Regions from separate parts of the Pseudomonas sp. B21-040 genome, predicted to be linked through region 1. Evidence: predicted binding sites of a transcription regulator. Region 1 holds the regulator's gene; each other region holds the start of a gene.
The links. Region 1 encodes sigma-54, which starts transcription at its own class of promoters, with help from an activator protein. Its sites were predicted from a motif close to ANTGGCATNNANNTTGCTNT; they were not measured.
Positions count from the first base shown of each region.

Region 2: glnK (P-II family nitrogen regulator) is a predicted target of sigma-54. The motif match lies at 2,801-2,820, and genes of this name have one in related genera.
Region 3: LOY55_RS07485 (flagellar basal body rod protein FlgF) is a predicted target of sigma-54. The motif match lies at 1,656-1,675, and genes of this name have one in related genera.
Region 4: flgB (flagellar basal body rod protein FlgB) is a predicted target of sigma-54. The motif match lies at 1,695-1,714, and genes of this name have one in related genera.

Region 1 is NZ_CP087176.1:965,275-968,958, forward strand. It holds gene rapZ (RNase adapter RapZ) at 1-215, opposite strand, end outside; gene ptsN (PTS IIA-like nitrogen regulatory protein PtsN) at 218-682, opposite strand; gene hpf (ribosome hibernation-promoting factor, HPF/YfiA family) at 695-1,003, opposite strand; gene LOY55_RS04270 (RNA polymerase factor sigma-54) at 1,078-2,571, opposite strand; gene lptB (LPS export ABC transporter ATP-binding protein) at 2,758-3,483, opposite strand; gene lptA (lipopolysaccharide transport periplasmic protein LptA) at 3,483-3,684, opposite strand, start outside.
Region 2 is NZ_CP087176.1:6,441,693-6,445,376, forward strand. It holds gene sutA (transcriptional regulator SutA) at 1-139, opposite strand, end outside; gene LOY55_RS29605 (secondary thiamine-phosphate synthase enzyme YjbQ) at 243-668, opposite strand; gene LOY55_RS29610 (ammonium transporter) at 883-2,220, opposite strand; gene glnK (P-II family nitrogen regulator) at 2,256-2,594, opposite strand; gene LOY55_RS29620 (accessory factor UbiK family protein) at 3,015-3,275, shown strand; gene LOY55_RS29625 (IS3 family transposase) at 3,387-3,684, shown strand, end outside.
Region 3 is NZ_CP087176.1:1,663,096-1,666,779, forward strand. It holds gene napA (nitrate reductase catalytic subunit NapA) at 1-406, shown strand, start outside; gene LOY55_RS07475 (nitrate reductase cytochrome c-type subunit) at 418-909, shown strand; gene LOY55_RS07480 (cytochrome c3 family protein) at 919-1,515, shown strand; gene LOY55_RS07485 (flagellar basal body rod protein FlgF) at 1,730-2,470, shown strand; gene flgG (flagellar basal-body rod protein FlgG) at 2,516-3,301, shown strand; gene flgH (flagellar basal body L-ring protein FlgH) at 3,354-3,684, shown strand, end outside.
Region 4 is NZ_CP087176.1:5,042,479-5,046,162, reverse strand. It holds gene LOY55_RS23120 (S-type pyocin domain-containing protein) at 1-1,040, opposite strand, end outside; gene LOY55_RS23115 (hypothetical protein) at 1,025-1,228, opposite strand; gene flgB (flagellar basal body rod protein FlgB) at 1,758-2,165, shown strand; gene flgC (flagellar basal body rod protein FlgC) at 2,169-2,612, shown strand; gene flgD (flagellar hook assembly protein FlgD) at 2,628-3,353, shown strand; gene flgE (flagellar hook protein FlgE) at 3,385-3,684, shown strand, end outside.

The DNA.
Region 1 (3,684 bases):
GGAAACCGCGAAAGATGGCTCGGCAGATTGCGCGCATCGATAGATACGGCGACCAGTGGTTGCGACAATTCGGTATGAATCAACGCACGCTCGGCCAGTTCCGGCAGCAGTCCGGCGGGCAGGTTGTCGATGCAGTAGTAGCCGTTATCCTCGAGAACATCGAGTACGGTGCTTTTACCCGAGCCGGAGCGGCCGCTGACGATGATCAAGCGCATGATTACTGACCGTTTTGCTCTTCCAGAACAACCTTATACAAGGCTTCGTTGCTCGGAGCACTACGCAGTTTTTCCCGCACTTCCTTGCGATCAAGCATGCTGGCTATTTGACGAAGCAATTCAAGGTGCGCATCGGTGGCGGCTTCCGGGACCAGCAGTACGAACAGCAGGTCAACCGGGGCCCCGTCGATGGCATCGAAATCGATGGGCGCGTCAAGGTGCATCAAGGCGCTGATGGGCGAGATGCAGCCCTTCAGACGGCAGTGGGGGATGGCGATGCCGTTACCAAAACCGGTCGAGCCGAGTTTTTCACGGGCGATCAACGCTTCGAAGACATCTTGCATCTCCAGATCCGGCACTTCCCGGGCGATCAGGTTGGCAATTTGCTCGAGGGCTTTCTTTTTACTGCCGCCCGGCACGTTCACGAGGGAACGGCCGGGGGTCAGGATGTTTTCAAGTCGGATCATGGGTTGGGAGTGTTAACGACCGGTTGCACCCTGGAGGAGGCTCTGGGTCTTTTCCTTATGCTTTTTGAGTTGTTTATCCAGCTTGTCGGTCAGTGAATCGATCGCTGCGTACATGTCGGTATGTTCCGCGTTGGCGACCACTTCATTGCCGGGAATATGCAGGGTGGCTTCGATTTTCTGCTTCAGCTTCTCGACGGTCATCGTGACCTGCACGTTGGTGATCTTGTCGAAATGCCGCTCTAATCGTTCGAGTTTTTCGCCGATGTAGGTGCGCAGGGGTTCGGTCACTTCCAGTTGGTGTCCACTGATGTTGACTTGCATACAGCTTCTCCTTCGTTGCCAGTGCATAAAGCGGCAGGCAGAAATGCCTGCCACTGGAACGCTGTGGCGTGGCCCTACATCAACCGCTTACGTTCGCTCGAAGGCGCGATCCCCAGGGATTCGCGATACTTGGCGACGGTGCGGCGAGCCACCTGAATGCCTTGTGCCTCCAGTAAACCAGCGATCTTGCTGTCACTCAACGGCTTTTTCTGATTTTCCGCGGCAACCAGTTTTTTGATGATCGCGCGAATCGCTGTGGACGAGCATTCACCGCCTTCGGAGGTACTTACGTGGCTGGAGAAAAAGTATTTCAACTCATAAATGCCCCGAGGGGTATGCATGAATTTTTGCGTGGTTACCCGTGAAATCGTCGATTCGTGCATGCCCACCGCTTCGGCAATGTCATGCAGGACCAAAGGCTTCATGGCTTCGTCGCCGTATTCCAGGAAACCGCGCTGATGCTCGACGATCTGGGTGGCAACTTTCATCAAGGTTTCATTGCGGCTTTGCAGGCTCTTGATGAACCAGCGGGCCTCTTGCAGCTGATTGCGCATGAAGGTGTTGTCAGCGCTGGTGTCGGCACGGCGGACAAATCCGGCGTATTGCGCGTTGACCCGCAACTTTGGCACCGATTCCTGGTTGAGCTCTACCAGCCAGCGCTCGTTATCCTTGCGCACGATAACGTCAGGCACGACGTACTCGGCTTCGCTGGATTCGATCTGCGAGCCGGGACGCGGGTTGAGGCTCTGGACCAGTTCGATGACCTGGCGCAGTTCGTCTTCCTTGAGCTTCATGCGGCGCATCAACTGGCTGTAGTCGCGGCTGCCCAGCAGATCGATGTAGTCAGTGACCAGACGCTTGGCTTCGGCCAGCCAAGGCGTCTTGGCTGGCAGCTGGCGTAGTTGCAGCAGCAGGCATTCGCCCAGGTTGCGAGCGCCGATGCCGGCAGGCTCGAATTGCTGGATGCGGTGCAGGACGGCTTCGATTTCGTCCAGTTCGATGTCCAGTTCCGGATCGAAGGCTTCGAGGATTTCCTCGAGGGTTTCATCCAGATAGCCCTGATTGTTGATGCAGTCGATCAGGGTCACGGCGATCAGGCGATCGGTGTCGGACATCGGTGCCAGGTTCAGTTGCCACAACAGGTGGCTTTGCAGGCTCTCGCCGGCCGATGTGCGAGTGGTGAAATCCCATTCGTCGTCATCGTTGCTCGGCAGGCTGCTGGCGCTGGTCTGGTAAACGTCTTCCCATGCGGTATCGACCGGCAGTTCATTGGGAATGCGTTCGTTCCAGTCACCTTCCTCGAGGTTGTCCACCGTGGGGGCGGTTTCCTGATAGGAGGGTTCCTGAATGTCGGCGTTGGGTGGCTGCTCGGCTTTGTCGGCCAAGGGGTCGGCGTTGTCGAAGTCGTCGCCTTCTTCCTGGCGTTCGAGCATCGGATTGGACTCCAAAGCCTCCTGGATTTCCTGTTGCAGGTCCAGGGTCGACAATTGGAGCAGGCGGATGGCCTGTTGCAGCTGCGGTGTCATCGTCAGCTGCTGGCCCATTCTCAAGACTAGCGATGGTTTCATGGCAGGGGCTTAACACCTTATTCGCCGGCGCACATGCGCCATCCACTACAGGGCGCCGGAGCGCCAAACATAAGCAAATTATATGCCTGAAACTGAAGTGTTTGCCTAGAGCGCCGTAACAATAAAAAACACACTGCTGTGTTAATTGCGCCAGGAGCTCAGTCGACTAGCCAGACACCTCGATGCTTACAGGCGGAACTCATGGCCCAGATAGACTTCTTTCACCAGGTCGTTTGCAAGGATGGTGGCAGAGTCGCCCTCGGCGATCAGTTGGCCATCGTTGACGATGTACGCGGTTTCGCAGATATCCAGGGTTTCACGGACGTTGTGGTCCGTGATCAGCACGCCAATGCCCTTGGCCTTGAGGTGGTGGATAATCTGTTTGATGTCGCCGACCGAAATCGGGTCCACGCCGGCGAAAGGTTCGTCGAGCAGGATGAATTTCGGGTTAGTCGCCAGTGCCCGGGCAATTTCCACGCGGCGGCGTTCGCCACCCGACAGGCTCATACCAAGGTTGTCGCGGATGTGGCTGATATGGAATTCCTGCAGCAGGCTTTCCAGCTCTTTGCGACGTCCGGCCTTGTCGAGCTCCTTGCGGGTCTCGAGGATCGCCATGATGTTGTCGGCCACCGAAAGTTTGCGGAAGATCGACGCTTCTTGCGGCAGATAGCCGATACCGGCTTTCGCACGACCGTGCATGGGCTGGTGGCTGACGTCCAGGTCGTCGATCAGTACGCGCCCCTGATCGGCCTGTACAAGGCCGACAATCATGTAGAAGCAGGTGGTCTTGCCGGCGCCGTTAGGGCCCAGCAGGCCGACGATTTGACCGCTGTCGATCGACAGGCTGACATCGCGCACGACCTGGCGGCTCTTGTAGCTCTTGGCCAGATGCTGAGCTTTCAGAGTTGCCATTACTGGGCCTTTTGCTCGTCGGTTTTCTTCTTCGGCTGGATCACCATGTCGATACGCGGGCGCGCCTCAGTGACCTTGCTGCCCGTGGCGCGACCAGCGCTCGCAAGCTTTTTGGCCGTGTCGTAGACGATCTTCTCGCCTTGGGTGACGTTGTTGTCCTTGTCGACAACTTTTGCCTTGTCGATCAGCACGACACGGTTT
Region 2 (3,684 bases), 1.3 Mb from region 1:
CTTTGCCTTTTGCAGTCGGAACGGGCGCATCACCGCCATCGTCTTCAGCGACGTCTTCGGCCGCTGCTTCCAGACCTTCTTCGGTTTCGTCGTCGTCGCCTACTTCGAGGTCGTCGTTTTCCAGATCATCGTCGCTCATGTTCTACCTCATGACTCTTGCGAAAAGCAGATTAGTTATAGCCCAGCTTTACCGTCTGTCGACAGTCGCCGGAAAAATTCAATAACCGCTGGTGACCAGCGGTTCATGCCTCTTCACCGTGCACGGTGGCAAGGACTTTACGGGCACCGCCAAAATCACGGTGCTCGCCCAGATAAACGCCTTGCCAGGTACCCAACGCCAGTCGGCCTGCCGAGATCGGCAAACTGAGCTGACAGCCAAGCACGCTGGCCTTGAAGTGCGCCGGGAGGTCGTCCAGGCCTTCGTCGTTATGCTCATAGCCGTCTGTTCCTTGTGGGATCAGACGATTGAAAAACCGTTCGAAGTCGCGACGTACCGCCGGATCGGCGTTCTCGTTGATGGTCAACGACGCCGAGGTATGCTGTAGCCACAAATGCAACAGACCGACCCGACACGCCTTGAGTTCAGGCAGGCCGGCGAGTAACTCGTCCGTTACCAGATGAAAGCCCCGGGGCCTTGCCCGCAGAGTAATCAGAGTCTGTTGCCACATACAGTTCTCCGCACGTTCGGGGCGCATTCTAGCGCGCTCTGGGAAAAAACAAAGGCCCTAATATTCCTTCAATCATGTAAGCCATTGGCCGCAGAAAAACGCCCGTCGTAAACAAACCTGAACGTGTACGAAAAAACCTTTCAGCAGCTCCTCCACTGACAAATTCCGGACAAAAAAATGCCCGGCAAGCCGGGCAAGTTTTTTAGACGCGTACTTACACGTTGTAGCCGCGTTCGTTGTGAAGTGCCAGGTCGATGCCCACCGCTTCTTCTTCTTCGTTGATCCGCAGGCCCATCACCGCATCCACTACCTTGAGGATGACGAACGTGGCGATGGCGGTGTAAATCACGGTGAAGCCTACGCCTTTGCACTGAATCCACACTTGTGCGGCGATGTCGGTCACGGTGCCGAAGCCACCCAGGGACGGTGCAGCGAACACACCGGTCAGGATCGCGCCGAGGATACCGCCGATACCGTGTACACCGAAGGCGTCCAGGGAGTCGTCATAGCCGAGTTTGCGTTTCAGGGTCGTGGCGCAGAAGAAGCACACCACGCCTGCTGCCAGACCGATGATCAGCGAACCCATCGGGCCGACGGTGCCGGCAGCCGGAGTAATTGCCACCAGACCGGCGACCACACCCGAGGCGATACCCAGCGCGCTTGGTTTGCCGTGGGTGACCCACTCGGCGAACATCCAGCCCAGTGCAGCGGCAGCGGTTGCGATTTGGGTAACCAGCATCGCCATACCGGCAGTGCCGTTGGCGGCAGCCGCGGAACCGGCGTTGAAGCCGAACCAGCCGACCCACAACATGGCCGCGCCCATCAGGGTGTAACCGAGGTTGTGCGGAGCCATCGGAGTGCTCGGGAAGCCTTTACGCTTGCCCAGTACCAGGCACGCTACAAGCCCTGCAATACCGGCGTTGATGTGCACCACGGTGCCACCGGCGAAGTCCAGCACGCCCCAATCGCCCAACAGCGAACCCGGACCGCTCCAGACCATGTGCGCGATTGGCGCATAAACCACGGTGAACCACAGGCCCATGAAGACCAGCATCGCGGAGAACTTCATCCTCTCAGCGAACGCACCGACGATCAGCGCCGGGGTGATGATCGCAAAGGTCATCTGATAGGTGACGAAAACCGCCTCAGGGAACAGCGCTGCAGGCCCGGTAATGCTCGACGGTGTGATACCGGCGAGGAAAGCCTTGGCGAGACTGCCGACAAAGGAGTTGTAGTTGACGACGCCTGCTTCCATACCTGTCGTGTCAAACGCCATGCTGTAGCCATAAAGGAACCACAGGATAGTGACCAGACCGGTGATGGCGAAGCACTGCATCATCACGGAAAGAATGTTTTTGGACCGGACCATGCCACCGTAGAACAGCGCGAGGCCGGGAATGGTCATGAACAGCACGAGGGCTGTCGAGGTCAGCATCCAGGCGGTGTCGCCGGAGTTCAGGACTGGAGGTGCCACCGGATCTGCCGCCAAAGCCAGGCCGGGCATTACGATGGACAACAGGGCTCCAAGCCCTGCGAATTTACGCAGAGTCATATTGTTTTCTCCTGGGGCGTTGGGTTTGTGGCGGCTTAAATCGCGTCGGTATCGGTTTCGCCGGTACGGATGCGAATCGCCTGTTCCAGATTCACCACAAAGATCTTGCCGTCACCGATCTTGCCGGTGTTGGCGGCCTTGGTTATCGCCTCGATAACCCGGTCCAGATCCTTGTCATCAATGGCGACATCGATCTTCACCTTGGGCAGAAAATCGACCACGTACTCCGCGCCGCGATACAGCTCGGTGTGACCCTTCTGCCGACCGAAGCCTTTGACTTCAGTAACGGTAATGCCCTGCACGCCGATCTCGGACAGCGACTCGCGTACGTCGTCCAGTTTGAACGGCTTGATGATGGCAGTGACTAGCTTCATGAAAACTCTCTCCCGAATTGGTGGACTTGCCCCAGGAAAACAAACCCGACTCAAGTCTAAGCGCAGTGCCTGGCTTTGTAACGCATCGTCGGCCTTGGATGCCCGTCCGACCCCAGCTAACCACCCCGTACGAAACACTTCCCCCGTTTCGCCTGGCGCACTGCATTCGTCACAGCGACTGCATCAGTGCATGGGTTAACAGTCACTAAGCAGAAACCTTGCCATCTCGCCAAAACCTACTGAATTCAATCCCTTGGCCAATACTGCAAGCCACCGCCCTTAATTACTCCGGAACTAACGCACAACAACAGTGCGTCACCGTCCGTCCGCATGCGCGAAAAGCGTGCGCTGGTTGCCAGTCGAAATTGACTATAGACACTGCGTGATACACTGCCCGCCATTGTTTCCAGGACACTCATCATGCTCGCGCCCAAAGACTTCCTCGACGCCCTGACGGGCACCGCCTCCCGCCTCTTCAGCGGCGAAACCCCGCTGCCGAAAAGCGAAATCGAAAGCCAGTTCAAGGCGTTGTTGCAGAGCGGTTTCAGCAAGCTCGACCTGGTCAGCCGGGAAGAATTTGATAGTCAGATGGTTGTACTCGCACGCACCCGGGCACGGCTGGAAAGTCTTGAGGCGAAAGTGGCGGAGCTTGAAGCGAAGCTGAATCCGCCGGCTGAGTAACGCCCCAAGCCCCCCTGTGCAATGCGATCCCCTGTGGGAGCGGGCTTGAACTGGCCTAATAATTTCGGACACCTCTTAAGGGCGATATGATTTCGCCAACTTGGAGGCTCCATGAACGAAAGAAAGGTCTATACGCGCGAGTTCAAGCTTCATGCTGCCAGCATGGTGCTTGATGATAACTGCCCGGTTTCAGATGTTTGTGCATCGCTGGATATCGGGCCCACCGCTTTACGGCGCTGGGTCGATCAGGTTCGTAAGGAACGTGAAGGGCAGCCAGTCAAAGGCACCAAGGCAATCACCGAAGATCAGCGCCAGATCCAGGAACTAAAAGCCAAGATCAAGCGCATGGAGATGGAAGCCGATATCCTAAAAAAGGCTACCGCTCTCTTGATGTCGGATCCCGATCGTT
Region 3 (3,684 bases), 700 kb from region 1:
CGCGCTTCCTTACGAGCCGCCAGCAGAGTCCCCGGACGCGGACTTCCCGTTCTGGCTCAGCACCGGCCGGGTCCTTGAGCACTGGCACACCGGGACCATGACGCAGCGCGTAGAGGAACTCTATAAAGCGGTCCCCGACGCCTTGGTCTACATGCATCCGGCGGATGCGAAAGCCCTGAATGCCCGCCGTGGCAGCGAAGTGAAACTGATCAGTCGGCGCGGTGAGATGCGTGCGCGCATCGAAACCCGAGGGCGTAACAAGCCACCCGAAGGCCTGGTGTTTGTACCGTTCTTCGATGCCAACAGGCTGATCAACAAAGTCACGCTCGATGCGACGGACCCTATCTCCAAACAAACTGATTACAAAAAATGCGCGATCAGGATTGAAGTGATCAAGACGGCATAAGGAGAGCTCTGATGAATTGTCGTTCGCTGTCCTTGCTTGCTGCTCTGCTGGTTGGGTTGCCAGCGGCATTCGCGGCGCAGCCGGGTTACCCGCTGGACGCCCCGGCGCCGGATGGTCGGCGACCCGGAGGGACCTTGACGCAGGAGTTCCCGGCCCCGCCGATAGCTGAAGACGAGAACAAGGACCTCAAGCGCGAGCGCAATTATCCCGAGCAACCGCCCACCATCCCGCACAGCACTCGGGGATACCGCATCGACAAGAACAGCAACAAGTGCCTGTCTTGTCATAGCCGCGCCAATAGCGCTCGCACTCAGGCGCCGATGATCAGCATCACCCACTACATGGACCGTGATGGTCAGGCGCTGGCCGCGGTATCGCCACGCCGGTATTTCTGCAATCAGTGCCATGTGCCGCAAAAAGACGTGAAACCTCTGGTGAACAACAGCTTCAAGAACATTGACCAGGTGCTGCAAGACGAAATCAACGGCCAGTCGAAACCCTGAGGAGAGGACATGAAATCGTTGCTTGCCCTGCTCAAGGATTATTGGGGTGTTCTGCGTCGGCCCAGCGTGCATTACAGCCTGGGCTTCCTGACGCTTGGCGGGTTTATTGCCGGGGTGATTTTCTGGGGCGGTTTCAACACCGCGCTGGAAGCGACCAATACCGAGAAGTTCTGTATTTCCTGCCATGAAATGCGCGACAACGTTTTTGTCGAGTTGCAGGAAACCATTCACTACACCAATCGCTCCGGCGTTCGAGCCACGTGCCCGGACTGCCATGTTCCCCATGAATGGACGCACAAGATTGCCCGCAAGATGCAGGCCTCCAAGGAAGTGTGGGGCAAGGTGTTCGGCACGATCGATACCCGTGAAAAGTTTCTTGATATGCGGCGTGAGTTGGCCGAACACGAGTGGGGGCGGCTCAAGGCCAACGACTCCCGGGAGTGCCGCAATTGCCATAACTTCGAATTCATGGATTTCACCCGTCAGGGCAAACGCGCCGCCAATATGCACTCCACGTCACTGGCCAGCGGCCAGGCGACCTGTATCGACTGCCACAAAGGCATTGCCCACCAGTTGCCCGACATGAGCGGAGTCAAAGGCTGGTAGCAAATCCGGCCGAGGGCTTTCACCGTATTGCCGCGAAGCGGCATATCCGCGCCGGTTTTTCGACTTTGACACAATCCGTCAGCCTCCCCTGATAACCCTCAAGCCCAGTGTTTTAAAGGGCTTTGAGCCTCTGCGTGCAAGTTGGTCTGCAAATTGCTACAGCCTGCGAAGTACAGCGGTGGGCGGCAAACGTCCGGCATGCAGAGGAAAGAGTGTGGACAAGTACCTTTATGTGGCAATGACCGGCGCCAGCCAGAATGCACTGGCGCAGAAGGCTCATGCCAACAACCTGGCAAACATCTCCACCAACGGTTTTCAGAAGGACCTGGAACAGGCCCGTTCGATGCCGGTGTTTGGTGACAGCTTTCCGGCGCGTGCGTTTGCCATGACCGAACGCCCGGCCACCGACTTCTCCCCTGGCTCGCTGGTCGAGACCGGCCGCGACCTCGATGTCGCCGTGCAAGGCAATGGCTGGATCGCCGTGCAGAACCCTGGGGGTCAAGAAACCTACGTGCGCACTGGCAGCCTGAACGTGGACGCCCTGGGCGTGCTGCGGGCTGGCAACGGTATGCCGGTGATGGGCAATGGCGGACCGATCGCCGTGCCGCCCGAGCAGCAAATCGAGGTGGGCGAGGACGGCACCATCAGCATCCGTGCGATGGGCGAAGGCCCGCGCGTGATGGCTGAAGTCGACCGCATCAAGCTGGTCAACCCGGACATGAAGAACATGACCAAAGGCCTGGATGGTTCGATCCACACCAAGGACGGCAAGCCGGCGCAAGCCGACTCCGGCGTCAAACTGGTGTCCGGGTTCCTCGAGTCGAGCAACGTCAACGCCGTGGAAGAAATGACCTCGGTGTTGGCTTTGTCCAAGCAGTTCGAGCTGCACATCAAGATGATGAACACCGCCAAAGACGATGACCAGGCCATGGCTCGGGTCTTGCAGATCAGCTAATTATCAGAACGTCGCGCCGTAAAACAGGCGCACGAGGAGAATCGAATGCTTCCGGCTCTATGGGTTGCCAAAACAGGTCTGTCCGCCCAGGACACCAACCTGACCACCATTTCCAACAACCTGGCCAACGTGTCGACCACGGGTTTCAAACGTGATCGTGCCGAATTCCAGGACTTGCTCTATCAGATCAAGCGCCAGCCAGGCGCCCAGTCGACCCAGGACAGCGAACTGCCGTCGGGTCTGCAAGTGGGTACCGGTGTGCGCATCGTCGGCACCCAGAAAAACTTCACCGCCGGCAGCCTGCAAACCACCGAGCAGCCACTTGACCTGGCGGTCGACGGTCGCGGTTTCTTCCAGATCCTGCAGCCGGACGGCACCACGTCTTACACCCGCGACGGTACGTTCCACCTCGACTCCAACGGTCAGGTTGTGAACGCCAGCGGCTTCGCCCTTGAGCCAGCCATTGTCATTCCCAGCAACGCGCAGACCTTCACGGTCGGTCGCGACGGCACCGTGTCCATCACCGTTCCGGGTAACCCGGCCAACCAGGTGATCGGCAACCTGCAAACCGCCGACTTCATCAACCCGGCCGGTCTGCAAGCAGTGGGCAACAACCTGTTCCTGGAAACCGCGGCCAGCGGAGCACCGCAAGTCGGTACCCCGGGCCTGAACGGTTTCGGTACCACGCTGCAGAACACCCTGGAAACGTCCAACGTCAGCACCGTTGAAGAGATGGTCAACATGATCACCACTCAGCGTGCTTACGAGATGAACTCCAAGGTGATCTCCACCGCCGACCAGATGCTCTCGTTCGTAACGCAGAATCTGTAATCAAGTCTATGAGGCGGCCATGAGGTCGCCTGCAACACCGTGAGGTAGGGTCATGAATCGCTTTGTATCTGTTCTGGCACTGAGTGGGGCTGTTGTGCTCGCGGGCTGCGTCCCAACGACGCCCAAGCCCAATGACCCTTATTACGCCCCGGTGTTGCCGCGCACACCGTTGCCGGCGGCCGCGAACAATGGCTCGATTTATCAGGCCGGTTTCGAACAGAACCTGTACAGCGACCGCAAGGCGTTCCGGGTGGGTGACATCATCACCATCACGCTGAACGAGAAGACCCAGGCCAGCAAAAACGCCAACTCGCAAATTGGCAAGAACAGCAAAACCAGCATCGGCCTGAGTTCGCTGTTCGGCTCTACCCCCAACACCAACA
Region 4 (3,684 bases), 2.7 Mb from region 1:
ATCGGCGGCAAGCCGCTGTTGATCGGAAAGCAGTAAATACAATCCCTGAAATCCGGTAACTCGAACGCAGGCAATGGTTCGGGCCGCACGAGTAGTGGCAACAGTTCAACGCCACTGTAATGCGGTACTTCCACTGATCTAGCAGGCGAAGTTGTCGAACTGCTTTCCCAGTGGATAATTGGAAAGCCGAGGGTGATGGGCGGTGTGTCGGCGGAGGTGAAACTGTAGCTGTTAGTCTTCTGGTCAAACTCCAGCGCTCGAACTGGCACCGCTGGTGAAATGCTACCTCCCGCCGGTGTTGCAACGAGGGTGTATTGGCCAAGGTCACCATAAATCCGGTAGGGAAGGTCGATGGTTCCTTCGGTAGCGGCGATTTCATTCAGGTTAGACGGTGCTTCTGGCAAGACTGTACTGCCAGATAGTTTGAGAGCCGTTTGAGGATAACGCTCGCCGTTACCCAGAGCGGGTGAATAGAGCAAAGCCCCGATCCCAATCGCCGTCGCTCGACTGAGAAGTACGTCCCCCAGCCCTGTCAACAACAAAATGCTTTTACGGATGGCTGCCTCGAAGGTCCAACCGTCCGCGTTTTGGAGAGTAGCGGCACCCGCCACAGTGACCACCTGCGCGGATTGACTAAGGGTTAAATTGAAACTGTAGGCAGTTTCACCTCTAGCCAAGGCAGAATGGATCGCAGCATCTATAGCTGGAGAAGCGTCCTCTAAAATGGAAACAGCCTCGACAAGGATTCGTTTGATGTAGGCGGCTGTCAGAGATTTCAGAAAGTTTTCGTAATAGGCTCGGCGCTCCTCCTCGTGTTCTACTGTATCCACATAAGCCGCGAACAACTCGGCACTTTCCATACTGTCCAATGACAATGCATCTATGCCAAAAAAGCTATCTGCTTCATACCAGCTGCTACTCATTCTAATTTGTTGCAGGAGCTCGACAATAATGGCTTTCTTTTTTAAGGCGTCCTCTAGTTTGTTGAATGGATGGGTATCAGTAGACGAGCCTATGCGCCCCTCTATTTCATTTCGCACGCCCGCCGTGCCGTTCGAAAAAAACTTCCTGTCTGATCTTGCACCGAATGTGCTACGGCTACCAACTTTGCATATGCGTCGCGCTCTTGGTCGATAGTTTCAATACTGTGAACCCCAGTAATCGTCGGAATAGCTCCATTCCAATTCAGAGCGCTGTCAAAATTTGATAAATCGATAGATTTTTGCATGCGGCATTCCTTGCCATGATTTGAATTCCAATTAGCAGAAGCGCCTAGTTATGCCGCAACAAGGGCGCCACATCAACAGTAGAATATTTGCTGTTGATGTCGTGATTGAAGATTGGGTAATTACAATGTGAGCGATACCTGTAGTAAAACTTCTTACATTAAATAATCCGATTTCAGGCAGAATTTTTGATGCATTCTGTAGAGAAAATATCGGATTAAAACTTAGCTGATAGGACTATTGCCTATCAGTTAAGCCCCGAAACAACAGGTAGCGGCTGGCGAAGGCTGTATTTGGCTGCGTAGCAGTCATCGCCAGCTCCTACAACGACCGGCGCACGATTCGAGAAATCGAGGCACGATTCGAGAAAGCGGCAGAAAAGCGGCATTCAGCGGAAACCGGTTGCCGCTTTTCTGGCATTGCCGCTTTGCCACCGCCCGCAAAGCCCCGGTTTTCGGGCTTTTTCGAATTGGCACGCCGCTTGCTATATCTCTGGTTACGAAAAATCAGGTCACCCGAAGGTTTCCCGACATGAGCATCAGCTTCGATAAAGCGCTCGGTATCCACGAACAAGCCCTGGGCTTCCGCGCTCAGCGTGCCGAAGTCCTGGCCAACAACATCGCCAACGCCGACACCCCGAACTACAAGGCTCGGGATCTGGAATTCTCCAAAGTGCTCGCTGCACAGAACGAGAAAACCAAGAACGGCACCTTTGCCTTGAACATGACCAACAGCCGTCATATCGAAGCTGAAGGCCTGGGCAATGGCGACGAGTCGCTGATGTATCGCACGCCGATGCAGCCATCGATCGACCAGAACACCGTGGACGCCCAACTGGAACAGTCGAACTACGCGGAAAACGCGGTCGGCTTCCAGGCCAGCTTCACCCTGCTCAACAGCAAATTCAAAGGGCTGGTGTCAGCCCTGCGCGGAGAGTAAGTCATGTCTCTATCCAGTGTTTTCAACATTGCCGGTAGCGGCATGAGTGCTCAAACCACTCGCTTGAACACCGTGGCCTCGAACATCGCCAACGCCGAAACCGTCTCGTCGAGCATCGACCAGACCTATCGCGCCCGTCACCCGGTATTCGCCACCATGTTCCAGGGCGGCCAGAGCGGCGGCAGCAACTCGCTGTTCCAGAGCCAGGACGCTGCGGGTCAAGGCGTGCAAGTGCTGGGCGTGGTCGAAGACCAGAGCAACCTTGAAGCGCGCTACGAGCCGAACCATCCGGCTGCCGATGCCAAGGGCTACGTCTACTACCCGAACGTCAACGTCGTCGAAGAAATGGCCGACATGATTTCCGCGAGTCGTTCGTTCCAGACCAACGCTGAAATGATGAACACCGCCAAAACCATGATGCAGAAGGTCCTGACTCTCGGTCAGTGATAAGGGGCGACTCAGATGAGTGTTATCGATACCACCAGTGGCGTGAGCCTCAAGGATGTCCTGGCCAACTCTTCGGTCAAGGCCAATAAATCCAGCAGCGATGGCCTGGCTGCCGCAACCGGCAGCGCCACGGGCAAGAAAGCGTTGGGCAAAGACGCGTTCCTGCAGTTGCTGGTGACCCAGCTGAAAAACCAGAACCCGTTGGAGCCGCAGGACAACGGCGCGTTCGTCGCGCAGTTGGCGCAGTTCAGCAGCCTGGAAGGCATCACCACGCTGAACGATACCGTCAGCGGCATTGCCGGCAACTACAACTCCTCGCAAGCGTTGCAAGCGTCTTCGCTGGTGGGGCGTTCGGTGGTTGCCCAGACCGATACCGCAGTGGTCGATACCTCCAAGAGTTTCAACGGTACGGCGGTCGTACCGGCCTCGACGAATCCGGTGACGGTCAAGATCACGGATACCGATGGCAAAGTCGTTCGCACCATCGATCTTGGCAGCCAGCAGGCCGGCAACGCCGGTTTCATCTGGGACGGCAAGAACGATGCGGGCGAAGTGGCCAAGGCTGGCACTTACAAGTTTGCAGCTACCGCGACTTACGACAGCAAGGCGACCTCGCTGGTGACTTACCTGCCGGCAACCGTCAACAGCGTGACCATCAGCCAGACCGGCGGTGAGTTGATGCTGAACCTGGCAGGCCTGGGCAGTGTTGCCCTGTCCAAAGTACAGACCATTGGTATATAGAGCCGACTAACACGGCACAAAGGAGTGGAATATGTCTTTCAATATCGGCCTTAGCGGTCTCTATGCAGCCAACAAACAACTGGACGTAACCGGCAACAACATCGCCAACGTCGCGACCACCGGTTTCAAATCGTCCCGTGCAGAATTCGAAGACGTGTACTCGGCCACGCGCCTGGGTACCGGCAGCAAGACCGTCGGCAACGGCGTGCGTCTGGCCAACGTTTCCCAGCAGTTCGGCCAGGGCGACGTGAACAACACCGGCAACGTGTTGGACATGGGTATCCAGGGCAACGGTTTCTTCGTCATGAGCGACAACGGCTCGCTGAGTTAC